Regions from separate parts of the Comamonas squillarum genome, predicted to be linked through region 1. Evidence: predicted binding sites of a transcription regulator. Region 1 holds the regulator's gene; each other region holds the start of a gene.
The links. Region 1 encodes FNR, which switches genes on or off when oxygen is low (the NO sensors DNR and NnrR bind a similar motif). Its sites were predicted from a motif close to TTGATNNNNATCAA; they were not measured.
Positions count from the first base shown of each region.

Region 2: a site for FNR is predicted at 6,214-6,227, ahead of N4T19_RS12150 (oxygen-binding di-iron domain-containing protein). Genes of this name have one in related genera too.
Region 3: a site for FNR is predicted at 7,662-7,675, ahead of N4T19_RS03960 (universal stress protein). Genes of this name have one in related genera too.

Region 1 is NZ_CP104377.1:2,024,451-2,034,476, reverse strand. Features, by position in the region: gene N4T19_RS09515 (transporter substrate-binding domain-containing protein) at 1-158, shown strand, start outside; gene N4T19_RS09510 (GntR family transcriptional regulator) at 459-1,127, shown strand; gene N4T19_RS09505 (malonyl-CoA decarboxylase) at 1,124-2,602, shown strand; gene N4T19_RS09500 (Bug family tripartite tricarboxylate transporter substrate binding protein) at 2,796-3,812, shown strand; gene N4T19_RS09495 (enoyl-CoA hydratase/isomerase family protein) at 3,829-4,620, shown strand; gene N4T19_RS09490 (malonate--CoA ligase) at 4,687-6,243, shown strand; gene N4T19_RS09485 (universal stress protein) at 6,354-6,797, opposite strand; gene fnr (fumarate/nitrate reduction transcriptional regulator Fnr) at 6,947-7,669, opposite strand; gene hemN (oxygen-independent coproporphyrinogen III oxidase) at 7,821-9,203, shown strand; gene N4T19_RS09470 (sulfite exporter TauE/SafE family protein) at 9,224-10,026, opposite strand, start outside.
Region 2 is NZ_CP104377.1:2,613,374-2,623,399, forward strand. Features, by position in the region: gene N4T19_RS12115 (pilus assembly protein PilP) at 1-505, opposite strand, end outside; gene N4T19_RS12120 (type IV pilus inner membrane component PilO) at 514-1,188, opposite strand; gene N4T19_RS12125 (PilN domain-containing protein) at 1,197-1,799, opposite strand; gene N4T19_RS12130 (pilus assembly protein PilM) at 1,796-2,875, opposite strand; gene N4T19_RS12135 (penicillin-binding protein 1A) at 3,233-5,533, shown strand; gene cyaY (iron donor protein CyaY) at 5,608-5,937, opposite strand; gene lptM (LPS translocon maturation chaperone LptM) at 6,010-6,168, shown strand; gene N4T19_RS12150 (oxygen-binding di-iron domain-containing protein) at 6,290-7,099, shown strand; gene ccsB (c-type cytochrome biogenesis protein CcsB) at 7,115-8,488, opposite strand; gene N4T19_RS12160 (cytochrome c biogenesis protein ResB) at 8,485-10,026, opposite strand, start outside.
Region 3 is NZ_CP104377.1:836,810-846,835, forward strand. Features, by position in the region: gene rlmB (23S rRNA (guanosine(2251)-2'-O)-methyltransferase RlmB) at 1-382, shown strand, start outside; gene N4T19_RS03915 (PepSY domain-containing protein) at 507-1,157, opposite strand; gene N4T19_RS03920 (PepSY domain-containing protein) at 1,299-2,039, shown strand; gene N4T19_RS03925 (response regulator transcription factor) at 2,046-2,711, shown strand; gene N4T19_RS03930 (sensor histidine kinase) at 2,736-4,199, shown strand; gene N4T19_RS03935 (DUF1428 domain-containing protein) at 4,237-4,599, opposite strand; gene N4T19_RS03940 (SRPBCC family protein) at 4,667-5,134, opposite strand; gene N4T19_RS03945 (VOC family protein) at 5,189-5,647, opposite strand; gene N4T19_RS03950 (SIR2 family NAD-dependent protein deacylase) at 5,833-6,606, shown strand; gene N4T19_RS03955 (aldo/keto reductase) at 6,626-7,588, opposite strand; gene N4T19_RS03960 (universal stress protein) at 7,784-8,221, shown strand; gene N4T19_RS03965 (2OG-Fe dioxygenase family protein) at 8,360-9,109, shown strand; gene N4T19_RS03970 (Bug family tripartite tricarboxylate transporter substrate binding protein) at 9,205-10,026, opposite strand, start outside.

The sequences.
Region 1 (10,026 bases):
AGAAGATCTTTGGCGAAGGCGCCAGCATTGCGATGCGCAAGGGCCAGCCCGAGCTGAAGAAGTCACTCAATGATGCGATTGCCGCCATCCGCGCGGACGGGCGCTACAAGCAGATCGCCGACAAGTACTTTGACTTTGACCCTTACGGCAAGGACTGAGAACGCAACGTAGTTCGCAGCGGCAGGGGGCGTGGCCCCCACCAATGACGCAAGCAGGCCTGGAGCAACCGGTGCCTGCTTTTTTTGTGTCCGCAAAGCGGGAGGGTAAGCGTTTGCACCGGTAACAGTGGTCGCGGGGTATGAACCGGGTGTTAACACGGGGGCCAAAATGCGCTGTAATTTCTCATAATTACAGCATTGCACCGTTGATTCGGCCCTCTGAGTCAGAGTCAATGCCAGAGCCAACCTGAGATTTTGGCGCGGACGGTGCAGAACGACTTTTTCCAAAGGAGTGAGCGGATGGCGGTTGCCGGACAGTCCTTGCACGACACGGTGGCGATCCAGGTGCGTGACCTGATCTTTGCCGGCACCTTGGCGGCGGGCGAGCTGCTCGATGAAAAGGCGCTGTGCGACCAGCTCTCCGTCTCGCGCACGCCGCTGCGCGAAGCGCTCAAACTGCTGGTCTCCGAAGGGTTACTGCGCCATGAGCCGCGGCGTGGCTGCTTTGTCGAGACCGTGACCGAGCGCGATCTGGACGATATCTTTCCGGTCATTGCGCTCTTGGAAGGGCGCGCCGCGTACGAGGCCACCAAGAAACTCAGCAGCGCCGACCGCGCCGTGCTCGATGTGATGCACGAGCAGCTGGCCCACTACGCCGAGGCGGGCGATATCGCGGCCTACTACCGCATGAACCACCAGATCCATGAGGCCTTCATCACCCTGGCCGACAACCGCTGGCTGGCCCAGGCCATTGCCGATCTGCGCCGCATTTTGCGCCTGGCGCGGCTGCACCAGCTGCGCGCGCCGGGCCGCCTGCAGGCCAGCTTGCAGGAGCACCTCGATATCTATGCCGTGATGCTGACCGGTGACGCCGATGCCGCCGAGCAGACCATGCGCAACCATTTGCTGCAGCAGCGCAAGGCCCTGCTGCGCACCACCCCCCTTTCACTGTCAAGGATTGCTTTATGACCACCGCTACCGAAACTTCGCCCGCTACCGCGGTGGACAGCGCCGCCAACAACTGGCTGCAAAAAAGCGCGGCCTGGCTGCGCTCGGTCGGCATTCCTACCGAGTTGGGCAGCAGCAGCGCTGCCGAAGGCGAGCGCAGCACCACCGAGCGCCTCAAGGCCACCTTGCGCCGGGGCAATGAGGCGCTGTCGCCGCGCGAGTTGCGCCGCCTGCTGGCGGACCTGCAGGCCGTGGGTGCCAGCGAGGTGAGTGACGCCGAAGGCGGGCGCCTGGCCGAGCCGGTGATGCAGTGGTATGCCGCCGCCCAGCCCGAGCAGCGCCTGGACTGCTGGCGCCTGCTGTGCGAGCAGTTCATGCCCGATGTGACCAAGATCGGCCAGGCGCGCCAGCGCTACGAAGACGCGATCGGCACCGCCAGCATGGCCGCTGCCGAGCGCCACCTGCGCAAGGCCTTGCAGACCCCGCGCATGCGCCTGTTTCAGCGCTTTGCGGTGCCCGCGCAGGGCATGCGCTTCTTGCTCGATCTGCGCGCGCAGATGCTGCCCCAGCTCAAGAGCCAGGAATGGCTGGTCGCTGTGGACGCCGATCTGGAATACCTGTTCTCGACCTGGTTTGACATCGCCTTTTTGGAGCTGCGCAGCCTCAGCTGGGATTCGCCCGCGTCGCTGCTCGAAAAACTCATCAAGTACGAAGCGGTGCATGACATCCGCAGCTGGACGGACCTGAAAAACCGCCTCGACAGCGACCGCCGCTGCTACGGCTTTTTCCACCCGCGCCTGCCCAACGAACCGCTGATCTTTGTCGAGGTGGCCCTGGTCGACAAGATGTCGGACAGCATCGCGCCGCTGCTGGACGAGGCCGCTGCCGCAGCCGATGTGAACAAGGCCAGCACGGCGATCTTCTACTCGATCAGCAACACCCAGACGGGTTTGCGTGGCGTGAGTTTTGGCGATTCGCTGATCAAGACCGTGGTCGAGCAGTTATTGCAGGAGTTTCCCAAGCTGCGCCAGTTCGCCACCTTGTCGCCGATACCCGGTTTTCGCAGCTGGCTGGGCAAGAACGCTGGCGAGGTCTGGGAGGGCGCCGACAAGCGCCTGCGCGCTGAGCTGGGCAAGGCGCTGGACAAGGCCGAGCCGACGGTGGACGACTGGATGGCCGCGCTGGAGCAACCGGGCCAGTGGCAGGCGGGCGATGCGGCCGCCAAGCTGCTGCTGCATGCCGCTGCCCGCTACCTGGGCAAGAGCCTGGTCAAGGACAAACCGGTGGACCCGGTCGCGCGCTTTCACCTGGGCAATGGCTCGCGCGTCGAGCGCCTGAACTGGGCGGGCGATACCTCGGCCAAGGGCATCAAGCAGTCCTATGGTTTGATGGTGAACTACCTGTACGACTTGAAGCGCCTGGACAAGCACCGCAATGCGCTCGCCCAGGGAAAGATTCCGGTGTCATCGGGCATTGAGGCGCTGGCCAAGGTCTGAACCTGTTTTTGAGGATGGCAGGCCAGCATCGCGCCCCCGGGCGCTGCGCTGGCCTGGAGAGAGCTGCAGGCCCCCATAGGGCCGCAGCCTGGGTGGTAGGCATTCTTTGCTGACCACCTAGGGCCTGAGCGTTGCTGTCGGCGCGCGCAGGCGGGTGTGCGTGGATCTTTAAAAATAACCGTTAGGAGACAAGATGACCAAGAGCAATACACCTTCCCCGTCCAGAAGACGAACTGTCCTGGGCCTGGCCGCTGGCATGGCGGGCAGCGCGCTGCCCGCCTGGAGCTGGGCCAGTGCGGCCGCTGCGCGCGACTGGCCGAGCAAGCCGGTGACCTGGGTGGTGCCCTTTCCTGCAGGGGGTGGCACCGATGCCTTTGCGCGGCCGCTGTCCTCGCAGTTCTCGAAAATCTCGGGCAAGACCCTGGTGATCGACAACAAGGGCGGCGCAGGCGGCACCCTGGGGGCCAGCTTTGCCGCGCGCCAGCCCTCCGATGGCTACCATTTCTTTATGGGCGGCACCCACCATGTGATTGCGCCCTCGGTCTATCCCCGGCTTGATTACGACATTCAGAAGGACCTGGTGCCGCTGGCCTTGCTGGCGACGGTGCCGCAGGTGCTGGTGGTCAACCCCAAGCGGGTGACGGCGGCCAATATGCAGCAGCTGCTGGCCCAGCTCAAGGCCAACCCGGGCAAGATGAGCTTTGCCTCGGCTGGCGCCGGCACCAGCCACCACCTGGCCGGCGAGCTGTTCAAGATCCAGAGCCAGACCGACATCCTGCATGTACCCTACAAGGGCGCGGGCCCGGCGCTGCAGGACCTGATTGCCGGCAATGTGGACATGCTGTTCGATGGCCTGGGCTCGTCGGCCGCGCATATCGCCGCCGGGCGCATCAAGTGCCTGATGGTCTCGGGCAGCCAGCGCAACCCCTCGCTGCCCGATGTGCCCTGCGCTGCCGAAGTCGGCTTGCCCGACTACAACGTGACCACCTGGTACGGCCTCTGGGCCATCAAGGGCACCTCGCCCGAGCTGCAGGCGCGCATGTTCGAAGAGGCCAAGCGCATGGGCGCCTCCGAAGAAATCAAGGCCATCTGGGCCAAGAATGGTGCGGAATATGGCAGCATGACGCAGCCGCAGTTTGCCGCCTTTGTGGCCGATGAGGTCAAGCGCTGGGCCGAGGTGGTCAAGGCCTCGGGCGCGAAGATTGAATGACAAGAGGAGCGAGATGATGGCGGGGCAGGTTCGTGTGCAATCGTGGGTGGCGGGCGAAGAGGCATCCCGCGCGCAGGCCGTGCGCGTGGTGCTGAACCATGCGGGCAAGCGCAATGCCATGTCGCGCGCCATGTGGCGCCAGCTGCGCAGCGTGTTTGAGGACCTGCAGCGCCAGCCCGGGCTGCGCTGCATCGTGCTGCAAGGCGAGGGCGAGGCCTTTTGTGCCGGTGGCGATATCTCGGAGTACGCCGACTTTCGCTTTGCCCCAGAGAGCCTGGCCGCCTTCCACGAAGGCGAGGTCTGGCCGGCGCTCAACGCCATGCTGCAATGCGATGTGCCGTTGGTGGCCGCCATTGAAGGCGCCTGCATGGGCGCGGGCGTGGAGCTGGCCAGCTGCTGCGACATGCGCCTGGCGGCCGACACCGCCCAGTTTGGCGCGCCGATTGCCAAACTGGGCTTTCCGATGGCACCCAAGGAGGCGGCGTTGGTGCTGAGCCAGGTGGGGCCTGCCAAGACGCGGCAGATGCTGCTGGAGGCAGCGCTCTTTGGCGCCGACCAGATGCTGGCCTCGGGCTTTTTGAGCCAGGTTCACCCCGCTCAAGACCTGCAGGCCCAGCTGGAACGCAGCGTGGCCCGCATCTGCGGCCTGGCGCCCCAGGCTGCCCGCATGACCAAGCAGCTGCTGCGTGCACTGGCCGAAGGCGATGCCCAGGCCCCGGTGCTGCAGCAGCCCTATGCCTATGCCGATTCGGCAGAACACCGCGAAGGCATTGCCGCCTTTGTCGACAAAAGAGCAGCCCAGTTTTGACCGTGCCTGCGCTGGCCACCGGCCGGGCCGCAGGCGCCAAGGAAACCACCAACCAAGTAGACAAACATGACCAACGACAACCTGTTCTGCGCCCTGCGCGCGGCCTTTCCTGAGGACCTCGATGCCATCGCCGTGGAGACCACGTCGGCCAGCGGTGAGCCGCTGAACTACAGCTGGCGCGATCTGGACCGCATGAGCGCGCGCATCGCCAACCTGCTCGATTCGCTGAATATTCCTTCCGGCAGCCGCGTGGCGGTGCAGGTGGAAAAGTCGGTCGAAGCGATGGCGCTATACCTGGCCACCTTGCGTGCCGGCCATGTGTTTCTACCGCTCAACACCGCCTACCAAAGCGCCGAGATCGAGTACTTTGTCACCAATGCCGAGCCGGCCGTTGTGGTCTGCTCACCGGCCAACTTTGGCTGGGTCTCCAAGATCGCCTTCCAGTGCGGCACGCAAAGCGTGTTCACCCTGGGCGATGACCGCAGCGGAACCTTGCTGGAGCGTGCGGTGCACTGCGCCGATGCACACACGCCTGCGCAGAAATCTGCCGACGACATGGCCGCCATCCTCTACACCAGTGGCACCACTGGGCGCAGCAAGGGTGCGATGCTCAGCCACGGCAACCTGCTGAGCAATGCCGTCATGCTCAAGGACTACTGGGGCTGGAAAAAGGGCGATGTGCTGATCCATGCGCTGCCGATCTTCCATGTGCATGGCCTGTTTGTCGCGATCCATGCGGCCTTGCTCAATGGCAGCAAGATGATCTGGTTTGCCAAGTTCGAGCCCAAGGCGGTGATTGCCGCGATGGCGCGGGCGACGGTCTTCATGGGCGTGCCGACCTTGTATGTGCGCCTGCTGGCCGAGCCGGGCCTGACCAAGGCAGCGGCCCAGCACATGCGTCTGTTCATCTCCGGCTCGGCGCCGTTGCTGATCGAGACCTTCCGCGACTGGCAGACCCGCACCGGCCACACCATCCTGGAGCGCTATGGCATGAGCGAGACCATCATGCTGGTCTCCAACCCCTACCAGGCCGATGCCCGCCATGGCGGCCAGGACGAGCGCCGGGGCGGCACGGTGGGCTTTGCGCTGCCGGGTGTGGGCGTGCGGGTGCAGGGCGATGACGGCCAGGCGCTGGGCGCCGACGAGATCGGCCATATCCAGGTGCAAGGCCCCAATGTGTTCAGCGGCTACTGGCGCATGCCCGAGAAGACCGCGCAGGAGTTCACTGCCGACGGCTGGTTCAAGACCGGCGACGTAGGCAAGATCGATGCGCGCGGCTATGTGACCATCGTCGGCCGCAGCAAGGACCTGATCATCTCCGGCGGCTACAACGTCTACCCGGCCGAGATCGAGGGCTTCATCAACGAACTGCCGGGCGTCGCGGAAAGCGCGCTGGTCGGCGTGCCGCACCCCGATTTTGGCGAAGTGGGTGTGGCGGTGGTCATTGCCAAGGCGGGCCAACCGCTCGATGCCGACGGCATCATTGCGACCTTGAAAAAGCAGCTGGCCAATTTCAAGATTCCCAAGCGCTGCTTTGTCGTGGGCGAGCTGCCACGCAACACCATGGGCAAGGTGCAAAAGAACCTGCTGCGCGACCAGTACCAGGACCTGTTCAAGGGCTGATGCGCCTATGGAGGCGGCATGCGCCGCCATGACAAAACCCTCGCGCTGTGGCCGCTCAGAAGCTGCCGCAGGCGAGGGTTTGCTATGGGGATGATGCGGTTATACGGCGATCAGCGCAGTACCAGCACCGGTATCGTGGCATGGGTCAGTACATGCTGTGTTTCGCTGCCCAGCAGCAGGCGCTTCAAGCCCCGGTAGCCGTGCGATGCCATGACGATCAGGTCGCAGTTTTCCTTCTTCGCCGTCTCCAGCAGCGCCTCGGCAATCATGTCGGACTTGATCACCAGGGTCTTGATGGGCACGCCGGTCGCGGCGCCTTCGGCCACCACCTTATCGACAATGCCTTGCGCTGCGCGTTCCCAGCCATCCTCGATGCGCGCAATGTCATCGGGGTTTTGCATGGTGCTGCCTTCGAAGTAGCTGCGCGGGTAGTTGGGCGAGATGTTGACGGCAGTCACCGTGGCATGGCTCAGCTTGGCAAGCGCCAGTGCGTGGCGCACGGCCTTCTCGGACAGCTCAGAGCCATCGGTGGCAAGCAGGATATGTTGGTACATGGCAGGCTCCTTTCAGGTCAGACATGGGGCAGGGCTGTGGGTGGCAGCCTTGCCGTGGATGCAACTCAGAGCATCGCCGCTTGCGGCTTGAGCGGATGTCGGATCAGACCGCGTTTGTATCCGCTGGCGGAGCGACTTGGAACAGGGTCTTAAGCCGAGCAGGCCTGGGTGTTGATCAGGCCCTGGAGCTTGTCGGTGTCCAGAATGCGCACATGGCGCTGCTTGACCTCGATGATGTTCTCCTCGGCAAACTTGGAGAAGGTGCGGCTGACGGTCTCGAGCTTGAGGCCCAGGTAGCTGCCGATTTCCTCGCGCGTCATGCGCAGGATCAGCTCATGCTGCGAAAAGCCCCGGGCATGCAAGCGCTGCACCAGGTTCAGCAAGAAGGCGGCCAGGCGCTCTTCGGCGCGCATGCTGCCCAGCAGCAGCATGACGCCATGCTCGCGCACGATCTCTCGGCTCATGACCTTGTGCACATGGTGCTGCAAGGCGGTCACCTCGCGCGACAGGTCTTCGAGCGAGGAGTAGGGCATCACGCAGACCTCGGCATCTTCGAGCGCAATCGCGTCGCAGGAATGGCGGTCGTTGACGATGCCGTCCAGGCCGATGATCTCACCCGCCATCTGGAAGCCGGTGACCTGGTCGCGCCCGTCTTCGGTGGCGATGCTGGTCTTGAAGAAACCGGTGCGTATCGCATACAAGGAGGTGAAGGTCTCACCGTTGCGGAACAGCGCGCTGCCGCGCTTGATCTTGCGCCGGGTGGCGACGATCTCGTCGATGCGCTCCATCTGTTCGGCCGACAGTCCCACGGGCATGCACAGCTCGCGCAAATTGCAGCTGGAGCACGCTACTTTGATGGAGTTGGATGTCATGTATCAATACCCGTGAACAACTATTCAGATAGGAACGACGTTCCTTGGATGGGCCTATTGTGCGTGCTGGCGCCCAGAGGCTTCTTGATGTACATCAAGGACGCGTGGCAGGCCTTGGGGCACATTGGGGCGTCCGCTAGGAAGAAGAACCATGATTTCCCTGACCCCCGAACTGCTGTGCCGTTTTGATGTTCCCGGCCCCCGTTACACCTCGTATCCTACCGCAGACCGATTTGTTGAAGCCTTTGCTGCGAATGAGTACAAGCTGGCGCTGGCGCAACGCGGCACCGGTCTGGCGGGCCGGCTGTCGCCGCTGTCCTTGTATGTGCATGTGCCGTTCTGCGCCTCGCTGTGCTACTACTGCGCCTGCAACAAGATCATCACCAAGCACGCCGAGCGGGCCGACGAATACCTGGATTACCTCGAGCGCGAGCTGGACCTGCAACTGGCCCATGTCAGCGCCCGCCCGACCATCAGCCAACTGCACCTGGGTGGGGGCTCGCCCACCTTCCTGACCGATGCCGGCCTCAGCCGCCTGATGGATATGGTCAAAGAGCGTTTTCATCTGCAGCCCGGTGGCGAGTACGCGATCGAGGTCGACCCGCGCACTGTGAGCGGCGAGCGCCTGCAGCACCTGTACCGGCTCGGCTTCAACCGGCTGAGCTTTGGCGTGCAGGACTTTGACCCGCTGGTGCAAAAGGCGGTGCACCGCGAGCAGCCCGCTGACCAGGTGTTTGCCTTGGTCGAGCAGGCGCGCGCTATCGGCTTTGAATCCATCAATATCGATTTGATCTATGGTCTGCCCCAACAAAGCCCGGCCAGCTTTGTGCGCACCATGGAGCAGGTCAACGCGCTGCGGCCCGACCGCATTGCGCTGTATGCCTATGCGCACCTGCCCGAGCGCTTCAAGCCCCAGCGCCGCATCCAGGCCCAGGACCTGCCCAGCCCCGCCGACAAGCTGGCGATGCTGGCCCAGGCCCTGGCGGCGCTGGAAGCCGCCGGTTATGTGTATGTGGGCATGGACCATTTCGCCTTGCCCGACGATGCCTTGGCGGTGGCCAAGCGCCAGGGCCGCCTGCACCGCAACTTTCAGGGCTACAGCACCCAGCCCGATTGCGATCTTATGGCGCTGGGCGTGTCAGCCATCGGACGCATTGGCGCCACCTACAGCCAAAATGCCAAGACCCTGGAGGAGTACTACGACCTGATCGACCAGGGCCAGATTCCCGTGGTGCGTGGGCTGGCACTGACGCGCGACGACCTGCTGCGCCGCACGGTGATCATGGGCCTGATGTGCCAGGGGTGCCTGGCGATTGAATCGCTGGAGCAGGCCTGGCTGATTGATTTTGCGCAGTACTTTGCCGCCGAGCTGGCCCAGCTGCGTGAGCTGCAGGAGCAGGGCCTGGTGCAGCTGAGCGACGAATCGATCAATGTGACCGAGCTGGGCTGGTACTTTGTGCGTGGCGTCGCCATGGTGTTTGACAAGAACCTGCAGGCCGACCGCAACCGGGCGCGCTTCTCGCGGATTATCTGAGGGCAGGGCGTGGGCAGGCCTCAGCCCTGCCAGGCCGCCAGGCTCTTGTAGAGCATGTAGAGCGCCAGGCACAGCAAGATGCCGCCAAAGATCTTCTTGAGCTGGCCCACCGGCAGCCGGTGCGCGGCGCGGGCGCCCAGCGGCGCGGTCAGCACGCTGCAGGTGGCAATGGCGGCCAGGCCGGGCAGCCAGATATAACCCAGCGAATGCGGTGGCAGCCCCTGCAGGTGCAGGCCGGCCACCATGAAGCCGATGACATTGGTGACCGCAATCGGAAAGCCCAGCGCCGAGCTCGTGGCTACCGCGTTGTGCATCGGCACGCTGCACCAGGTCATGAAAGGCACGCTGATGAAGGCGCCGCCCGCGCCCACCAGGCCCGAGAGGCAGCCGATCACGCCACCCGCAGCCAGCTGGCCGGCCGTGCCCGGCATGGCGCGCATGGCCTGGCTATTGGGCTTGCGGAACATGCGCAGTGCCGAGTAACCAATGAACAGGCCAAAAAACAAACCCAGGTAGCTGCCCTTGAGCACCGCAAAAATACCCAGGCTGGCCAGCAGGCCGCCCAGCACAATGCCCGGGGCCAGGCGTTTGACAAGGTCCCAGCGCACCGCGCCATGCTGGTGGTGGGCGCGCACGCTGGACATCGAGGTGAAGACGATGGTCGCCATCGAGGTGGCAATCGCCATCTTGATCGCCAGCTCCGGCGCCACGCCCTGGGTGCCCAGGATGTAGGTGATGAAGGGCACCAGCACCATGCCGCCGCCAATGCCCAGCAGGCCCGCCAGAAAACCGCCGATCAGGCCCAGAAACGACAGCGGCAGCA
Region 2 (10,026 bases), 590 kb from region 1:
CTATCCATTCACCCACACCATCTTGCACAATCTCCCGCAGGGTGATGGCGCTGTCGCTGATGCTTTTTATCTTTCCGTAGTTCTGGCCCATGTACATGCCCTTGCTGACCTGGTAGATCAGGCTATCGGCCTTGACCAGCGCGACGTCCTGCGCGCCCTTTTTCAAGAAACCCACCATGGAAATGGTGTCGAGCGGAAACGACTCAAGCTGCTCTTTGCGCCGCGCACGCTCGGGCGCCACCAGTGCATCCGAGATGGTTGCTGGTGCGTTTGGACTGCCACCCAACAGGGCTGCCAAGCGTTCCTTGCTGAAAGGATCAAGCGTCGCACTGGCCAGATAGCCTTGCGGCACGAACTCTTTGGGGGCGCTGATGGGCTTGACCGAAGGTCGGGTGCTCGCCTGCTCCTGCTGCATCCACTGCTGCAGGTCGTCGCCTTCGTCACTGCAGCCTGCCAGCAGCGACACCGCCAGCGCAGCGCCTATCCATTTAGACAAAGTATGCATATCCCACCCTACTTCTTCCCTTTTTGTTTGGACTTCGCAGCTTGCTGCTCTTGGAGTTCCTGCGGATCCAAATAGCGGAAGGTTCTGGCCGTGGCATTCAACGCCAAGGTAGCGCTGTCCTTGCTGGCAGGCGCCAAAGCGATATTGTTCAAGGTCACGATACGGGAGAGATTGGCGACATCGGCCGCAAAAAAGCCGATGTCGTGGTACTTGCCATTGACCTTCAGCGTAATCGGCAACTCCGCGTAATAGTCCCTCACCACCGTCTGACCTGGCTTGAACAGGTCAAATTGCAAGCTGCGACCAATACCCGCCTGGTTGATATCCGACAGCAGCGCTGCCATCTCCGCTTTGCTGGGCAGTTGCTTTTCCAACTGGGTGACATACTGCAAAACCTGCTCGCGCTGCTTGCGCAGCGCATCGAGGTTGACGGCCTTGCGCAAACGCGTTTTGTAGTCTTCCTTGAGCTTGAGTTCCTGGGCCTGAGCTGTCGTCAACTCGTCTTCAAAACTGCTCAGATAGGCATACCAGCCCAGGCCGATCACCACGGCTGCAATAACCACCAATAAAACCGCACGCGGTGCAGCCGGCCAAACAGAAGGATCCTTCGGATCGAGATTTTGAAACTGGCGCTGAAAGCCTTGCAGCGCCTCTCCCACCTGTATATTTTTTTTCGTTGCCATGGTCGCCTTTATTTTTTCAGCGCCTGCGCGTTTTGGGCCTGCTCTACATCGCTGGAGCGCATCAGGCCAAAACGCAGGTTGAAGCCAGCGACACGCTTTTTCTCACGCGCATTGACCTGGGTGGTGGTGCCGACCACCTCGACCAGTTCGGGCTTGGACAGCCAGGGCGTCTTGGTCGCCAGGCTGTTGAGCAACTCGGACACCCGTTCATTCGATTGGGCGATGCCCTGGATCTGCACGGTCTGATCTTGCTGCTTGAGACTCTCGATATAGACACCATCGGGCAGTTGCAGCACCAGCTCATTGAGCAAATGCACCGGCAGATTGCGGTCGGACTGCAGATCCTCCACCGCCTTTTGCCGCGCCTTCAGCGCAGCAATTTCTGCATCGATCTTGGCCACATCGGCGATCTTGACATCCAAGGCCTTGATCTCGCGCGTCAGCAGCGCATTGCGCTGGCCTTGCAGATCGATCTTGTACTGGTAGAACATGTACACGGCACCGCAGACCAGCGCTCCCACCAGGGCAGCGGCCACCATCGATGCCTGAAAGCTCTCTTTGCGCTTCTTGCGCGCAGCCTCGCGGTGGGGGAGCAGATTGATCAAGATCATGCTGCATACCTCCGCAGTGCCAGACCGCAGGCGGTGAGGTAGGTGGTGAAGTCCTTGCTCTTGGCTCGGGACCGCACGGCGGCATCCATCACCATGTCTTCAAACGGGTTGGCAGCAGATGCGGCAAAGCCGGTCGCATCGATTACCGCATCCGTCAGGCCGCTCAGCACCGCAGAGCCGCCCGCGAGCAGGATGTGGTCAATGCGGTTGTGCGGTGTACTCGTAAAGAAAAACTGCAAAGCGCGGTTGATCTCCTGCCCAATGCTCTCGACAAAGGGCTTGAGAACAACCTGCTTGTAGTCGGCGGGCAAATCACCGCCGCGTTTTTTCTGCTCGGCCTCTTCTTGCGAGAAGCCGTACTGGCGCATGATCATCTGCGTGAGCTGGCCCCCGTTGAAGGACTGGTCACGCTCATAGATCACCTGGTTGTTGTGGATGATCTGCAGGAAGGAGGCGTTGCCACCGATCTCAAAGATGGCGATAAAGGCATCCTTGCCTTTGCTGGGCATATTGCCAATCAAGCGCCGGGCCGCCAGCGCGGTGGCGTTGGACTCGATCTCCAGCACGACGGGCTTGAGGCCTGCCGCTTCTGCCAGGCCCTGCCGGTCTTGCACCGTCTCCTTGCGGGCAGCCGCGATCAACACGTCGACGTCCCCCACCGAATTGGAGGATGGGCCGATGACGTAGAAATCCAGATTCACCTCATCGAGGGAAAATGGTATGTATTGGTTAGCTTCTGATTCAACTTGAAACTCCATCTCGAGCTCGGAGAGCCCCGATGGAAGCACGATTTTCTTCTGAATCACGGCAGAAAGCGGCAACGCCAGTGCCGCTTGCTTGGTGCGCGTGCCACTTTTTTTGACCAGCCGCCGCAAGGAATCAGCGACTTCGTCAAAACGCTCGATGCCCGACTCGGTGACCCAGCCAGGCTCCAGCAGCTCTTGTGCACAGCGCTCAACAATGAATTGACCGCTGCCGCTCCTCCCCAGTTCAACCAACTTGATGCTCGACGCGCTCACGTCTATCCCCAAGAGGCTAGGCGGCTGGCGTCGGAACAAAGATCCCATTGAGACCAAGATGGGCTCCTCCCTAATTTGCTCTATATTGAGCTACAAAACTTAACACCCCCTATGAATGCTATCAGCAAGATAGTCGCGCAGCAAAGAACCACCGGCTCCCAGACCCAATTCGTTGTCAAAACAATACGATACAAGGGATACATTGGACGCAGCATGACATTTGTCACAAGCTAATTCAAAACCGGCGCGAACCCCATCCCAGGCAGCCGCGTGATAGCATCCCCTGCTTATGCAAGCTCCTCTCGACGGTCTGACCCCATGAATCCAGACGCTCCGATCTCGCGCAGAACGCCTGACAAACCTCCCGCCAAGTCTCCCAAGCAACCCAAGCCATCGAGCTTCGCCACCAAGACCATGAAGTTCTTTGGCTGGCTGCTGGCCTTGCTGGTGGCCGGTGCCATCGCTGGCGCTGCGGTGGTTGCCGTTGGCCTGGCCATGGCCTACCCCAACCTGCCCGATGTCTCCGAGCTGGCCGACTACCGGCCCAAGCTGCCGATGCGCGTTTACTCCTCCGAAGGTGCGCTGCTGGGCGAATTCGGTGAAGAGCGCCGCAATTTGACCCCGATCAGCGAGATTCCCAAGGTCATGGTGGACGCCGTGCTGGCGATCGAAGACACGCGCTTTTTCGAGCACAGTGGTGTGGACTACAAGGGCATGGCGCGCGCGCTGCTCGCCAACCTGGGGCGCGAAAAGGCCCAGGGTGCGTCCACCATCACGATGCAGGTGGCCCGCAATGTCTATCTATCATCTGAAAAAACCTATACCCGCAAGATATATGAGATCCTGCTGACCTTGAAGCTCGAGCACACCCTCAGCAAGAACCAGATTCTGGAAATCTACATGAACCAGATCTACCTGGGCAACCGTGCCTACGGCTTCTCGGCCGCGTCCGAAACCTATTTCGGCAAACCGCTCAAGGATGTCACGGTGGCAGAAGCGGCCATGCTCGCCGGCCTGCCCAAGGCCCCCTCGGCCTACAACCCGATCAGCAACCCCAAGCGCGCCCGCATTCGCCAGCTCTACATCATTGACCGGATGGAAGAGAACCACTTCATCACGCCGGCCCAGGCCAGCCAGGCACGCGAGGAGTCGCTCAAGATCCGATCGAGCTATGCGGACAACCGCGTGCATGCCGAATATGTGGCCGAGATGGCGCGCCAGCTGATCTTTGCACAGTACGGCAGCGAGGCCTACACACGCGGTCTCAACGTCTACACCACCTTGATCGCCAGCGACCAAGAAAAGGCCTACGAGGCGCTGCGCAAGGGCATCATGGACTATGAGAAGCGCCAGCACTACCGCGGCCCGGAGAAGTTCATCACGCTGCCAGCCGCCGGCCAGGAGCGGGACGAGGCCATTGACGAGGTGCTGGCCCAGCACCCGGACAACGGCAATATCCTGTCTGCCGTTGTGCTTGAGGCTGCGCCGCGCAAGGTCGTGGTCATCCGCGCCGATGGTGATCCGATCGAGATCACCGGGGACGGCCTCAAGCCCGTGCAATCGGGCCTGAGCGACAAGGCGCCGCCCAACACCAAGCTGCGCCCAGGCGCCGTGGTGCGCATCATGGAAACTGCCAAGAAGACCTTTGAGCTGACCCAACTGCCCGAGGTGGAAGGCGCCTTTGTCTCACTCGACCCGCGCAGTGGCGCCATCAAGGCGCTGGTCGGTGGCTTTGATTTCGACAAGAACAAGTTCAACCACGTGACCCAGGCCTGGCGCCAGCCGGGCTCCAGCTTCAAGCCCTTCATCTATTCGGCAGCGCTGGAAAAAGGCTTCTCGCCCACCACGGTGATCAATGATGCGCCGCTGAGCTTCCCGGGATCGGCCGGCCAGCAGCCCTGGGAGCCCAAGAACTCCGACGGCCGTTTCGATGGCCCGATGACCATGCGCCAGGCGCTGGCACGCTCCAAGAACCTGGTGACCATCCGTGTGATGCAATCGGTAGGCCCCAAGAAGGCGCAGGAATGGGTGACCAAGTTCGGCTTTGATGCCGACAAGCAGCCCCCTTACCTACCGATGGCCTTGGGCGCGGGCTCCGTCACCCCGATGCAGATGGTGGCGGCCTATTCGGTGTTTGCGAATGGCGGGCACCGGGTCAATCCCTACCTGATTGCCAAGATCACCGACCACCGCGGCAATGTGCTGTCTGAGTTTGCACCACCGGCCACTGAGGACCTGCCGCGCGCCATCGACGCCCGCAACGCCTTTGTGATGGACTCGCTGCTGCAGGATGTCGCCCGTTACGGCACCGCTGCCAAAGCCCAGGCCCAGCTCAAGCGCCCGGACATCTATGGCAAGACCGGCACCACCAATGACTCGGTGGACGCCTGGTTTGCTGGCTTCCAGCCGACCAATGCAGCGGTGGTCTGGATGGGCTATGACAACCCACGCAGCTTGGGAGCGCGCGAATATGGTGGGGGCTTGAGCCTGCCCATCTGGATCAACTACATGCAGCACGCGCTCAAGGATGTGCCCGTGGCCAAGATGACGCCACCCAGCGGCCTGCTCAATGTGGGCGGAGACTGGCTCTACGAAGAATATGCGCGCAGCGCCCCCAACCTGGGACTGGACTCCCCCGCCTCGACCGCCGGCACCATGGTGCCGCCGCCCAACTCGGAAGAGCGCAACAAGATTCTGGACCTCTTCCGCAACTGACGCAGCGCCAGCGCCCAGACAAAAGGCCAGCCCGCATTGCGCGGACTGGCCTTTTTATATAGGGTGATGCGCCTTCAGGCTTTGAAGACCAGGGGCAGACCCGACTGCACACCGGCATCCCGCGTCAGATCGGCAAAGAAATCATGGCCGGTCTTGGTGTCGCGCCACACGCTGCCATCGAACTTGTAATGGTAGCCCCCAGACTTGGCCGCCAGCCATACCTCGTGCAGCGGCGGCTGCAGGTTGATGATGATCTGGCTGCGGTTGGCAAAAATCAGGGTCAGCAGGCCGCCCACGCGCTGGGCGTCGATATCGGCATCGGTCTCATCGTTGATGCGGTCGCAGGTCTGCTCAACCGCCAGCAAGAGTTTTTCGGCCGCATCCAGGTATTCGAGTTCGTTCATTACAATGCTTCAATGTGGAGTATTTACCAAATTGTATGCAGGACCATTGTCCTTGCCACCGGTGCGGCACTATTGGCCGCTTGCGGCCAACGCGGGCCGCTGTACCTGCCCACCGAGCCGGCAGCGGCCAACCGGGCCACCTTGCCGCAAACGCTGGACCCCAGCGCACCGGACCGGCCTGAGCCCCAGCTGCAGCCATCCCCGGTGATGCAGCCCGCTGCCAAGCCCTGATCCAGCGCTGGCCGTTGCCCTCTTCGGCCCACCCAGCCTGCCTCCTTGATCCACCTCAAGGTCCAACCCACTACACCCCGTTACAGTCACGCCCGTTGCAATAGATAACTGGGCGGAAGAGATGGCGTTGGAACCTGTGGAACTGTACCGTGACGAGCAGCATGCTTGTCTGATGTTCACCGATCTGGTGGAAGAGGATGCGCAGGCCGTGCAGGCCAACCAGTTCCTGATTGTCGACCATGGTACCGGCGCCATCATCGACCCGGGCGGCAACCTCGCTTTCAATGAGCTCTACATGGGCATGGTGCGCTATTTCTCGCCGCACAAGCTGTCCTACCTGATCGCATCCCATGCCGACCCGGACATCATCGCCTCACTGGACCGTTGGCTCACCTCCACCCGCGCATCGCTGGTGATCTCCCGCGTCTGGGAGCGCTTTGTGCCGCATTTCACCAAGGTCGGCAAGACCGAAAACCGCGTCATCCCCGTGCAAGACCCCGGAGGCATTCTGCCGCTGGGCCAAAGCCAGCTGCACATCCTGCCTGCGCATTTTCTGCATGCCGAAGGCAACTTCCATTTCTACGACCCGATCAGCCGCATCCTGTTCACTGGCGACCTGGGCGTCTCGATGACCGATGGCTACATCGCCCGCACCCCGGTGACCGATCTGGCACCGCACATTCCGCGCATGGAAGGCTTTCACCGGCGCTACATGGTGTCCAACAAGGTGCTGCGCCTGTGGGTGGCCATGGCGCGCCAGCTGGATATTTCATTGATCGTGCCCCAGCACGGCGCGCCCATCATGGGCCCGGCCATTGCCCAGTTCTTTGACTGGCTCGACCACCTGATGTGCGGCGTCGATCTGATGGACAACCAGAACTACACCTTGCCCACGCAGCCCATCGCTCCGCTGCCGCAGCGCCCTCAGTGATCCGTGTGGGGCAGCTTACAGCGTGCCGTAGCTGTGCAAGCCCGAAAGGAACATGTTCACGCCCAGGAACGCGAAGGTGGTCACCACCAGCCCCACCAGTGCCCACCAGGCCGAGATGGCACCGCGCAGGCCCTTGACCAGGCGCATGTGCAGCCAGGCGGCATAGTTGAGCCAGACGATCAGCGCCCAGGTCTCCTTGGGGTCCCAGCTCCAGTAGCCGCCCCAGGCCTCGGCCGCCCAGAGCGCGCCCAGCACGGTGGCAATGGTGAAGAACGCAAAGCCCACGGCGATGGCCTTGTACATCAGGTCATCCATGATCTGCAGGCGCGGCGTGCCCCGGTTGATCCAGCTGCGCAGCACGATCATCAGCCCGAAGAACAGCTCCAGCGGCAAGGCCATGCGCAAGGTCTTGTCGAGCGACGGGTAGAGGCTCTCATCGCCCCAGATGCGGAAAGCCACCAGCGGCAGCACCAGCACCAGCATCGGCACAAGCACCAGGCCGATCCACAGCGCGCGCTGCGTGGCGGCCTTGAGCAGGTAGGCCAGCGCCACCATGGCCGCCAGCGCAAAGGTGCCGTAGCCGACAAAATTGGCCGGCACATGCAGCTTCATCCACCAGCTTTGCAGCGCAGGCACCAGCGGTTGGATCTCATGGGCCTGGCGCGCGACGGTGTACCACAGCAAAAAGCCCACCGAGGCGCTGACCACCAGCATCACAAAGCCGCCCAACGCCCGGGTCTGGTAGTGCGCTTCAAAGTAGAGGTAGAAAAGCGCCGTCATCCAGGCGAACAGCACAAACACTTCATACAGGTTGCTGACGGGGATATGGCCAATGTCCGGCCCCATCAGGTAGCTCTCATACCAGCGCGCCATCGTGCCCACCAGGGCCATCACAATGGCCAGCCAGGTCAGGCGGCTGCCGACGGCCGTCAGCGCCGATCCCTCGCCCTTGGAGAGCAGACCGATCCAGTAGAACACCGTGCTCATGAAGAACAGCACGCTCATCCACAGGATGGCCGACTGGCTGGAGAGGAAGTACTTGAGGCCAAACACCGTCTCCGAGCGGGCAATCTGGCCTGCGCCATCGACCCGGTAAAGGCCAATGGCCAGCAGCGACAGCGCGGCTACCGCCACCATCAACAGCTGCAGTGGCCGCCAGAACCAGCCCAGCCAGATAAAAAACGGCACCGAGGCGATCAGAATGCCTTTTTCATAGCCATCCATATGGTGGCCATACAAAAACAGGGCAAAACCGCCGCCAACGGCCAGTGCCAATGCAAACAGCCAGTCCCAGACCGAGCGGCTGCTGAAATAGCCGGGGTTGAGTTGCACCGTTTGGACCACGGTGCCCGCCTGGGCAGGCGGCAGGTTGGTGGAAGCAGTATTCATCGTTGTTCTCCGCTGGGGCTGGTACCCAGAAGCTTTTGACTCAGGCCCTCAAAATCACGGTCCACATCCAGGGTGCGGCGGTTGGTGGACAAGGCCATGCGCGCATCGGCACTGCCATCGGCGCGCGGCGCCAGCCAGACCCACAGGCGCCGGTCACGCACATAGAGCATCGCAAACACCCCCAGAATCAGGAACAGGCAGCCCAGGTACACGACCAGCTTGCCAGGGGCCTTGGCCACCTGGAAGACGCTGGCCTGCACCTGGTCAAACTGGGTCAGCTCAAACACCAGGGGCTCGGGGTACAGCAGCGCATCGCTGAGCGACAGCACCGACTGGGTCATGAAGCGCTGCGTCTGCTCATTGGGCTCCAGAGGTGCCAGGCCCTCGTCGGCCCGCGCCACCTGCATCAGCTCAAACAGCACACCATTCAGAATGCGCACCAGCACTTCACCCGCCTTGGCGCGTTCACCTTCGGGCACATTCTGCTCCATGAAGGCCGAAATCGCCTGCAAACCGGTGACGCTGCTCGCGCCCGTCTGGCCATCGCCGGCAAAAATCACCAGCGCCTTGAGGGCCGAGGCATAGAGTTGCTCGCGCAGCGCCGGGCGGCTTGCCTCCACGGCGCCTGCCACATACTGCTGTACGGCCCGCTCGCGCATCGCTGGCGTCTGCAGCGCTGCCTTCAAACGCAAAAAGCCCCGGTAGCTGGATTGGTCGTCCGCCGGAATGCGCAGGTAGCGGAACTGGTCGGCCAGGGTCTCGCGCACGCCCCAGAGGTAGACGGGCTGGCCATCACCCATGTCGACGGGCAGCATGTAGTTGTTGAACTCGCGCGCCTGGCCCGAGGCGTCGCGCAGCTTATAGCTGACGCTGGGGCCTACGTTGCGCAGATCGCGCGGCGTGGTCACCTTGTTGCCGGCGCCCAGGTGGTTGTCCAGGCTGGATCTCAAATCCACCTTGCGCACATCGGTGCCGCCTGGCGCCCCATCGCCCGGGTTGGCGCCCATGTTCTCCACATTGATGGTGCGCAGGCCGGTGAATTCCATCTCCAGCGGCGGCTGGCCTTCGCCCAGCTTGATCTTCGTGGAGGCACCCACTTCGCCCTGCACCTCAAAGCTCTTCATGCCCGGCACCAGCGGCACGGCGCGCAGCTGCAGGCGCGATCCGCCGTCTTCAAAGCTCGATTGGTAGATCTCGATGCCCTGGTAGCTCGCGGGATGGTTCACCTCGATGCGCTTTTCCACCGCAGCGCCGGTTTTCTTGTCATGCAACACCACCTCGCTGGCAAACAGCCGGGGCATGCCGGTGGAGTAGTACTCGACGATGAATTTCTTCAGCTCCACCGAAAACGGCAAGTCCTGCAGCAGGATGCCGTCTGACTGGTTGAGGATGGCCGTGCCCGACTGCGCGCCCTCGGCCACGATCAGGTTGCCACGGAAGGTCGGGTTGCTGGCGGATAACCGGTGCTGCTCGGGCACATCGGAAATCATGCCGCCGCCGCTGAAGGTGGTCTTGCCGCCCAGCAGCATTTGCGCGCG
Region 3 (10,026 bases), 1.2 Mb from region 1:
TGCGGTGATTGCGCCCAAGGACCATGCAGTCGGCATCAATGCCACCGTGGCCAAGGTCGCCAGTGGCGCTGCCGAGACGGTACCGTACTTCATGGTGACCAACCTGGCGCGTACCTTGAAAGAGCTCAAGGAGCGCAATGTCTGGATCATCGGCACCAGCGACGACGCCCCCAACACGCTGTACCAGGTGGACCTCAAGGGCCCCGTGGCCATGGTGCTGGGTGCCGAAGGCGATGGCATGCGCCAGCTCACCCGCAAGACCTGTGATGAGCTGATCGGCATCCCGATGATGGGCGCTGTCTCCAGCCTCAACGTGTCGGTGGCCAGCGGCGTGTGTCTGTATGAAGCGCTGCGCCAGCGCACGCCTGCAAAGGCCGGTTAAAACGCTGTTTCCGCTGGCTCACCGCGTGAGGCGCGGGGGCATCGAAAAAAAGGCTGGACCCTAGCGGGCTCAGCCTTTTTGTTTTGTGCAGACCGCAGCGCGTGCGCGCAAGGGCGAGGGCGACTTAGTCGTCCAGCTTCTCGCGCAGCACCGCACCGGTTTCAGGGTGGATCTTCAGATCCACGCGGAAACCTTGGGCATTGATCGCATCGGCTTCCCAGATGCCGTCATCGAGCTCCAGGTCGTGGATGTGGGTGTAGCCCGCCTGGGTCAGCAACTGGTGGATTTGCGCCGCGCTCAAGACCGCGCTGCCGGCCCCCGCGCCCGGCGTGGGAGCAGGCTGGCCGGGTTGGGACAGCACATCCAGGCTTACCGGGTGCAGCACCAGCTTTTGCTTAACGCCGTTGGCGCCGCGCACCTTGGCTTCCCAGAAGCCGTCGTCAAACTCTACTTCCTTGATCTGGCCGTAGCCCAGCGACTGCAGCTTGGCAGCGACCTGGCTGGCGCCGGGGTAGGTGCTGCCCAGCTCGGCCTTGCGCAGGGCCACCAGGCTGCCGTCGGCATCGCTCACCAGCACATAGGCGCGGCTGCCGTCTTGCTGGGTAGCCTTGGCAGTCCAGTAACCGTATTGCTTTTCCAGGTCTTGCGCTGCGACCAGGCCGCTGGCGCTGATGCTGTTGAGCACTTCCTGGGCGTTGTAGGCCTGGGCGGCAAACGGCAGGCTGGCAGCGATACTGGCGGCACCCAGGATGCAGGCGATGGTGGTCTTCTTCATGGTTCAATCCCTTCAATGTGGTGACATGCAAACCAGCAGCTGGCTGATTCGTCATGGACTGAAGTATTGAAAACCTTGCCTAAACGCAGTGTGAAGCGACCGTTCATGGTCTGTTTAATCGTGCTTGTCATAATGCCTGCCATGGCGCAAATTCCCCCCCGCTTTTCTCGCATCGCTGCCTGGCCCCTGGCCTGCAGCTTGCTGCTGGGGGGCGCCAGCCAAGCGGCCGAGCATGACGCGGTGCGTGCGGCGGTGGCCACTGGCCAGTACAAGCCCTTGTCCGCGATCCTGAGCGACATTGCTGCGAGCCAGGCCGGCCGCGTGGTGGATGTCGAGACCAAGCGCGGCCCCCAGGGCGAGCTGCGCTACGAGATCAAGCTGGTGGACAGCCAGGGCCTCAAGCAGGAGCTGCTGATCGACGCGGCCAGTGGCCAGACCGTGCAGCGCGTGGCCAAGGACCGCTCGCAGGCGCTGGGGATGCGGGAGCTGGCCCAGTACCTGGCCAAGCTGGCGCAGCAGCACGCCAGCCGCATCACCGATGTGGAGTTTGAGCGCGACAGCCAGGGCCGGGGCGTCTATGAAATCAAGCTCAGCGCCGACCAGCAAGGCTACCGCAAGCTGGTGATGGAGGCCGCGACCGGCCAAGTGCTGCCCCCCGCCCAGGCCAAGGCACGCAACCCGGCGCCGCTCAAGCGGGCTGACGAGGTATTGCAGGCGCTGGCACCGCGCTTCACGGGCCAGGTGCTCGAAGTGGAGCTGGAGCATGACGAGGGCCAGGGCTCTTATTACGAGATCGAACTGCTGCAGGGCAATGGCAGTACCTTGAAGCTCAAGGTGGATGCACGCAGCCTGCAGGTGCTCCAACAAAAGATGGAGGATTGAGCGCTGATGCGAATTCTGGTGGTCGAAGACGATGCGGAACTGGCCGCGCAAATGCAGCAGGCACTGGCGCGTGCCGGTTTCTCAGTGGATGTGGAAGCCGATGGCGATGCCGCATCGTTTGCCGGCAGCACCGAGCCCTACGACGCAGCCGTGCTGGACCTGGGCCTGCCCCAGCGCGATGGGCTGACGGTGTTGCGCGACTGGCGCGAGGCGGGTTGCCACTGGCCGGTGCTGATCCTGACGGCGCGCAACCGCTGGAGCGACAAGGTGGCCGGCTTTGGCGCCGGAGCTGACGACTACCTGACCAAGCCCTTCATGCTCGACGAGGTGGTGCTGCGCCTGCGTGCCATGCTGCGCCGCAGCACTGGCAGTGCGGCCACCGTGCTGCGCGCGGGCTGCCTGGAATACGACGTAACGGCCGGCCGCTTTTTGCAGGACGGCCAGGGTTTGCAGCTGACGGCGCAGGAGCACAAGATTCTGGCCTATTTGATGCACCACCCCAACCGGGTGCTCACGCGCACCGAGATCAGCGAGCATGTCTATGCCCGAGATCTGGACCCGGACTCCAACACGCTTGATGTGCTGATCGGCCGCATACGGCGCAAGCTGCGCCAGTCCGATCTGCTGGTGACCGAGCGCGGCCAGGGTTTTCGGCTGAACGCGCCCAGCTAGCTGCTGCTGTAGCCCCGCCGCACCATGGCCTTCCCTCCCAGTTCTGTCCACGAGCGGCCGCCCGCGCGGCGCTCACCTGCGCGGCGCTGGTCGCTGGCTGCGCGCATGGCCGCCCTGGTCATCGTGCCCAGTTTGCTGGTGATGGGGCTGGGCGGCTGGTGGCTGCGTTATGAGGTGCATGCCAGCTTGCTGGGCAGCATGTCGCGCAGCCTGGAGGAAAAATCCGAGCGCATCCACGCGCGCCTGGCGCTGCTGCCCGATGGCCGGGTGCAAGAGGCGGCGGGCGGCAGCGACGAGTTCAGCGCCATTTTCTCGGGCTGGTACTGGCAGTTGCAGGGCCAGGCGCGCGCGCCCCTGCGAACAGCCGCAGAGCCGGTGGTGCTGGCGCGCTCCCGCTCGCTGTGGGACCAGCCCGACCTGGTGGTGAGCCCAGCCCGGCTGTGGGGCAGCGAACGCTTGCAGCAGGCCCGGGGCCCGCAGCAGGAGCCGCTTTTGGTACAGCATTTTTCGGTGCAGCTGGCAGCGGGCGCCGCGCCGATGCACTTGCAGGTCTTTGGCCCGGCTCAGCCGCTGATGGCCAGCCTGCGCCGCATTGACCAGATTTTGGGAATCACTAGCGCCATGCTGATCCTGCTGATTGGCGCGCTGGTCTGGCTGCAGCTGCGCGTGGGCCTGGCGCCGCTCAAGCGTCTGGTCGGTGTGATTGCCGGCCTGGACAAGCCGCTGCCAGGCGCTGCGCCCGCCACCGAGCAGATTGCGCAGCTGCCGCTGGGTGCCGATCTGCAGCCCTTGCAGCAGGAGCTGGCCGCCTTGCTCGCGCGCAATACCCAGGTGGTGGAGCGATCACGCTCGCATGCAGCCGACCTCAACCATGCGCTGAAAAAACCCTTGTCGCTGCTGATGGCCCATGCCGGCAGCGGTGCAGCCCTGCCGGCGGACCTGGTGCTGCAGCAGACCACGGCGATGGCGCGGCTGATTGACCGCTACCAGGCCCGTACCTTCAGCGATGCCACCCTGGTGCATGGGCCAAGCGCCGGCTTGCCTGTGGATGTGCTGGCCTGCGCGCGGCAGATGCTGGCGATGCTGCGCCAACTGCACCAGGCCAGCGACCTGGACTGGCAACTGGTGGAGGAGGGTGTCGCGCTGTGGTGGCGGGGCGAGCGCGCCGATCTGGAAGAGCTGCTGGGCAATCTGCTGGACAACGCGGGCAAATGGGCAGCCTCCCAGGTGCGCCTGACGGTGTATGGCCGCGCCACCCAAGGCCTGGTGCTGCAGGTGGAGGACGACGGCCCTGGCATGACGGCCGCACAAATGCAGGCAGCCGGCGCGCGGGGCCAGCGCTTTGATGAGACGGTTGATGGCACGGGCCTGGGCCTGTCGATTACCCAGCAAATCGTGCAAGGCTACGAAGGCCGGTTGCAATGGCGCAAGAGCGAGGCCTTGAAGGGGCTGCTGGTGCGCGTGGAGATGGCCGGCGTAGTGGCCTGATACGGCGCAGCGGCTCTAGGTGGGCTTGGTGGCCTTATCAAGTCCCCAGCTGCACGACCGGCGTAAATCCGCCAAAGATCATGCGCTTGGCATCAAACGGCATGTTGGCCGGTTGCATGTCTGCCAGGCGCGGGTCGGCCATCACCGCAGCATTGATGCGGTCGCGCTCAGCGCGCGAGGTGTAGACGATCCAGGAAAAGCAAGCGACCTCGTCCGCCTGAAGCTTGACCGCCATCGGAAACGAGGTGACTTCGCCGTCAGGCACATCGTCGCCCACACATTCCCAGTACTGCAGTGCGCCGTGCTCCATCCAGACCTTGCCGGCCGCCTCGGCCATGGCTCGGTAGGCGTCGAGCTTGGCGCGGGGCACGGGCAGCACAAATCCATCGACATAAGGCATGGTAGTCTCCTGGGCGCTCGAGCGGCGCTGTTATGGGTGGGCGCTACATCGCAGCGCGAGGACGCAACTACAAGCTGGCAGCCAGCGCCACGAGCTGGTCGGTGGCCACGCCCCAACCGGTGTGGAATCCCATCGCCTCGTGCTGCTTGCGGGTCTCTTCGCTCCAATGGCGCACGGTGGCGGTGTAGCGGGTCAGGCCCGCTTCGGGCTCAAACTCGATGATGGCCGTCATGAACGGTTTGGCGCTGGGCACCCAGCCAGCGGTGTAGGCATCGGTAAAGACCAGCCTGCGGTTGGGTACTACCTCCAGGTACACGCCGGCATTGGGGTACTCGTTGCCTTGCGGGTCGCGCATGACAATCTGGCTGCCGCCGCCCACACGCACATCCACTTGGGCGCTGGCAATGGTCCAGGGCTTGGGTACAAACCACTCGGTGAGCAGGGCGGGCTCGGTCCAGCAGCGGTAGAGCGTGGCGGCGGGGGCATGGATCAGGCGGCTGAGCACCAGATCCTGGGGATGGGGTTGTAGAGACATAGGGTGTGGTTCGGTGCAGGTGGTGTGCGGTTGTGCGGTGAGGAGACGAGGGCCTTATGCAGCGGGCTGCGTCTGGACGTTCACCATCCACGGGGTGCCAAAACGGTCGGTCACCATGCCAAAACCGGGCGACCAGAAGGTGGCTGAAAAGGGCATGGCCACCTGGCCACCGTCAGCCAGACCGTTGAAGATGCGCTCGCCATCTGCTGCGGAATCGACACCGATGGACACCCACATGCCTTGGGGTTTGAGATAGCCGCCACCACAGGTCTCGGCGCTGGCGCCAGGCATCGCAGGCATCGTGTCCGAGGCCATGATCGCCTGGCTGCCCACTTGCAGGTGGGCATGCATCAGGCGCGACTGCGCCTCAGGCGGGAGCGGTGGCATGCCTTCGCCAGGCGGCATGTCGCTAAAGCGCATCTGGTGCATGATCTGGCCGCCAAACAGCTGGGCGTAAAAGGCCATGGCTTCGGCGCAATCGCCATCAAAGTTCAGATAGGGGATGAATTGCATTCTTGTCTCCTCGTCGTGGGTCAGCCATTCTGGGCTCGGCCCGTCCATCGTGTCCATCTCCAAATCGTGATGACCGTTTCTGAATGTAAGTCGCTCAATCGGCGCCCTGCGCAGTGATGCTGGACTGTGGCGCTGGAACGCAAGCCTTGCCGTATGCTGGGCGCCTGTTCTTCACTGCCGCCTCTATGTCTTTTGCTCCTTTGGATACCTCCGCATCGCTGCCGCTTGCCGATACAGAAATTGCCAGCCTGCGACAGCGCTTGCACAATGCGCGGCATCTGCTGGTGCTGACGGGGGCGGGGGCCAGTGCGGAGTCGGGCGTGCCGACGTTTCGTGATGCGCAGACGGGCTACTGGGCGCAGTTCAGCCCCGAGGAGATGGCCAGCGAGGCGGGTTTTCTGGCCCATCCGCAGCGGGTCTGGGACTGGTACCAGTACCGCCGCGATCTGGTCCGCCAGGTGATGCCCAATGCCGGCCATGTGGCGCTGGCCCAATGGCAGGCGCGCCACTCCGGCCGGATGACCCTGGTTACGCAGAACGTCGATGGCCTGCACCAGCGTGCTGGTAGTACGCCAGTGCTGTGCCTGCATGGCAATCTGATGGACAACCGCTGGCTGCTGCCGCCCAAGCCCTGTTGCGACGTCCGCTTTACCGAAGGCGATGCACCGCCGCAATGCCCTGGCTGCGGCAACTACCTGCGCCCGGCGGTGGTCTGGTTTGGCGAGGCCTTGCCCCATGCCGAGCTGCAGCAGGCGCAAGATGCCGCCAAGGCCTGCGACCTGATGCTGGTGATTGGCACCTCCGGCCATGTCTACCCGGCGGCTGGCCTGGCCCATATCGCCGCCCGGGGCGGCGCCCATGTGGTGGTCATCAATCCCGAGCCGACCGCGCTCGACAGCGTGGCCGACCGCTGCTGGCGCTTGCCCTCGGCGCAGATTTTGCCGGCTCTGCTGGCCTAGGCTTGTCGCCAGCCTTCGCTCAAGCTTCGGCGCTGGCGGCGTTGAGCGTGGCCATCGCATCGGCATCGAGCTGCAATTGGCTGGCGCGGATCAGCGACTGCAGCTGCTCGAGGTTGCTGGCGCTGGCAATCGGCGAGGCAATGGCCGGCTGGCGCATGACCCAGGCCACGGCCACCTCGCCCATGGTGGCGCCTACGCGGATGCTCACCTTTTCGAGCGCGGCCAGAATACGCAAGCCCCGGTCGTTGAGGTACAGCTGGGTGGTCTTGGCGCCGCGCGGGCTTTTGCTCGCGTCCTCGGCCTTGCGGTATTTGCCGGTCAAAAAGCCGGCAGCCAGGCTGTAGAAGTTGATGACGCCCACGCCCTGCGCAACGCACAGCGGCTGCAACTCTTGCTCGAACACGGCACGGTCATAGAGGTTGAAAAGCGGCTGTAGGCTCTCATAACGCGCCAGGCCATGCTGCTCGCTGGTCTGCAGCGCCTCTGCCAGGCGCGCTGCGCTGTAGTTGCTGGCGCCCACGGCACGCACCTTGCCCTCGGCGATCAGCTCGCCAAAGGTGCCCATCACATCGGCCAGCGGTACCTGCGCGTCGTCGTCATGCGATTGGTAGAGGTCGATGTAATCGGTCTGCAGGCGCTGCAGAGAGGCGTCGACCGCCTGGCGGATGTACTCCGGGCGCAGGCCGACCTTGCCTTCGCCCATATCCTTGCCGACCTTGGTGGCCAACACCACCTGCGCGCGCTTGCCCGAGCTGCGCAGCCATTTGCCGAGCACGCGCTCCGATTCACCGCCGCTGTGGCCAGGCGCCCAGCGCGAGTACACGTCAGCGGTATCGACAAAGTTCATGCCGGCATCCAGCCAGGCATCGAGTAGGCGAAAGCTGGTGGCCTCGTCAGCCGTCCAGCCAAATACATTGCCGCCCAGGCACAGCGGCGAGACTTGCAGGGCGGATCGACCCAGGGAGCGCAGGGATGTTGTCATCGTTTGAAGAGGGGTTAGGGCCCAGCAGGGCGGCGCAAACATTATGCGGCGCGGGCTGGCGCGGCGCCACCCGTTGATGCAGCGCAAACCGCTTGCAACTGCCGCATAGGTGGCAGTGCTGCAGGGCCTGCCAGGTTTGCCGGGCCCTGCGTTTTAGAGTAAGTTATGCATGCAACAACAAAAAGGAGTGACGCTATGTTCAAACATATTCTGGTGCCGGTCGATGGGTCTGCCACCTCCATGCTCGCGGTCAACAAGGCCGCCGGTCTTGCCAAGGCCTTTGGCAGCCAGGTCACTGCGGTGTATGTGATCGATCCCTATCCCTTCACCGGCGTGGGCGCCGATTTTGCCTATGGCCAGGCGCAGTACCTGTCTGCTGCCACTGCCGATGCGCACACCGCGTTGGACGCGGTCAAAACTGCGATGGAGCAGGCCGGTATTCCTGTGGACACCGTCATGGGCGAAGGCCACTCCGTACACGACGGGGTGATGGAAGCGGTCAAAACCACCGGCGCCGACCTCATTGTGATGGGCTCGCACGGCCGCAAGGGCCTGGAAAAGCTGGTGCTGGGCAGCGTGACCCAGCGCGTGCTGAGCGACAGCCTGATCCCCGTGCTGGTCGTTCGCCAGTAATGTCAGCGACGGCACCCGGCTTGGTGCCGTTTTCGTTGAGTGGATGGCTACCGGGCAGCGCTGCGGCGCTGCCCAAAGTTGTGCAGCACGCAATGCTTTTGTGACCGCCGTAAGCTCGCCCGCTTGACGGAGTTTTACATGCAGTCCTTTCCTCCTCCTTATTGTGATGCCGACCAGGTGGACGGCACTTTGCGCGCCTATGGCTATGCGGTGCTCAGCCCCGCCGCCGTGGCGCAGTGGGCAGCCTGCCCGCCCGATGACCTGGCAGCGCTCGGCAGCCACTGGGAGGCCATGCCCCATGATGCCTACCTCAAAGACGGCGGGCGCTACCGCAAGCGCCGCCATTCCTGCTATGTGGTGCAGGATGACCAGGTTGAGTCCGTAGCCCACCGTGCCCATTGGCAGCCGGTGGAGTACAACGCCTTGCATGGCGGCATGCAGCGCTGGTTTGAGCCCGTCGCAGCCAGCACCCAGGCGCTGCCCGCCTGGCGCCAGATCATGCGTGCGCTGGGTCACACGGCGCAGGCACTGTTTCCCAGTGCGGAGCACGCGCCCTGGTATACCGAGGCCCACCAGTTCCGCATCGACACCGCCGAGGGCATTGGCCGGCCCACCCCCGAAGGTGCGCACCGCGATGGCGTGGATCTGGTGGCGGTGTTTTTGGTGGCACGCGAGGGCATCAAAGGCGGGGAGACGCGGGTGTTCGACGCCCAGGGCCCGCAAGGCCTGCGCTTTACGCTCACCGAGCCCTGGTCGCTGATGCTGCTCGACGACGCCCGGATGATCCATGAGAGCACGCCGATCCAGCCGCTGGGCGATGCCCCCGGCCACCGCGATACCTTGGTGGTGACCTTGCGCCGCCAGGCCTTCCAGGGCGACGGTGCCTGAGCGCTGGCATTGCCATTGATCACCATCGGCCCATTGGCCTGGTCATAAAAAAAGGGCACCTGCGAGGTGCCCTTGCCGTATCCCAGCCCTGGGGCTTACTGGATGGTCGCGCCCGAGGCCTCAACAATGGCCTTAGCGTCCTGGAAGTCCTTGTGGAAGAACTTGTCAAAGTCCGATACGGACATGGCCTGGGGCTCGGCGCCTTGGGCCAGGATGGAATCCTGCACTTCCTTTTGGCCCAGTAGCTTGTTGACCTCGGTGTTGAGCTTGCTGACGATGGGGGCGGGCAGGTTCTTGGGGCCAAACAGGCCATACCAGGTGCTCACATCAAAGCCCTTCATGCCCAGTTCCGCAACGGTAGGCACATCGGGCAGCGAGCTGCTGCGTTTGGCCGAGGTCACGGCCAGCGGGCGAAGCTTGCCGGCCTTGATCTGGCCAATGGCCGAGGGCACGGAAGACACCAGCAGGTCGACGTTGCCCGACAGGGTGTCGAGCAGCGCGGGGTTGGAGCCCTTGTACGGCACGTGGGTCAGCTTGACGCCGGCCGCCTTCTCAAACAGCACGCCAGCGATATGGATGCTGGTGCCATTGCCGGGCGAGCCGTAGGTGATCTTGCCGGGGTCGGCCTTGGCGGCGGCGATCACATCGTTCAAGGTCTTGAACTTGCTGTTTTCCGAGGTGGCAATGATGACCGGCGAGTAGGCCACATGGGCAATGGGCGTCAGGTCCTTGGCGGGGTTCCAGGGCAGGCCCTTGTACAGGTAGTAGCCCAGCACCACGTTGTCCTTCTGGCCCATGACGATGTCATAGCCCGTTGGCTGGGCCTTGGCGACTTCGCTGATACCGATGGTGCCGCCCGCGCCGGCCCGGTTGTCAGCGACCACCGTCCAGTGGTTCTGTTCGCTGAGCTTTTGCGC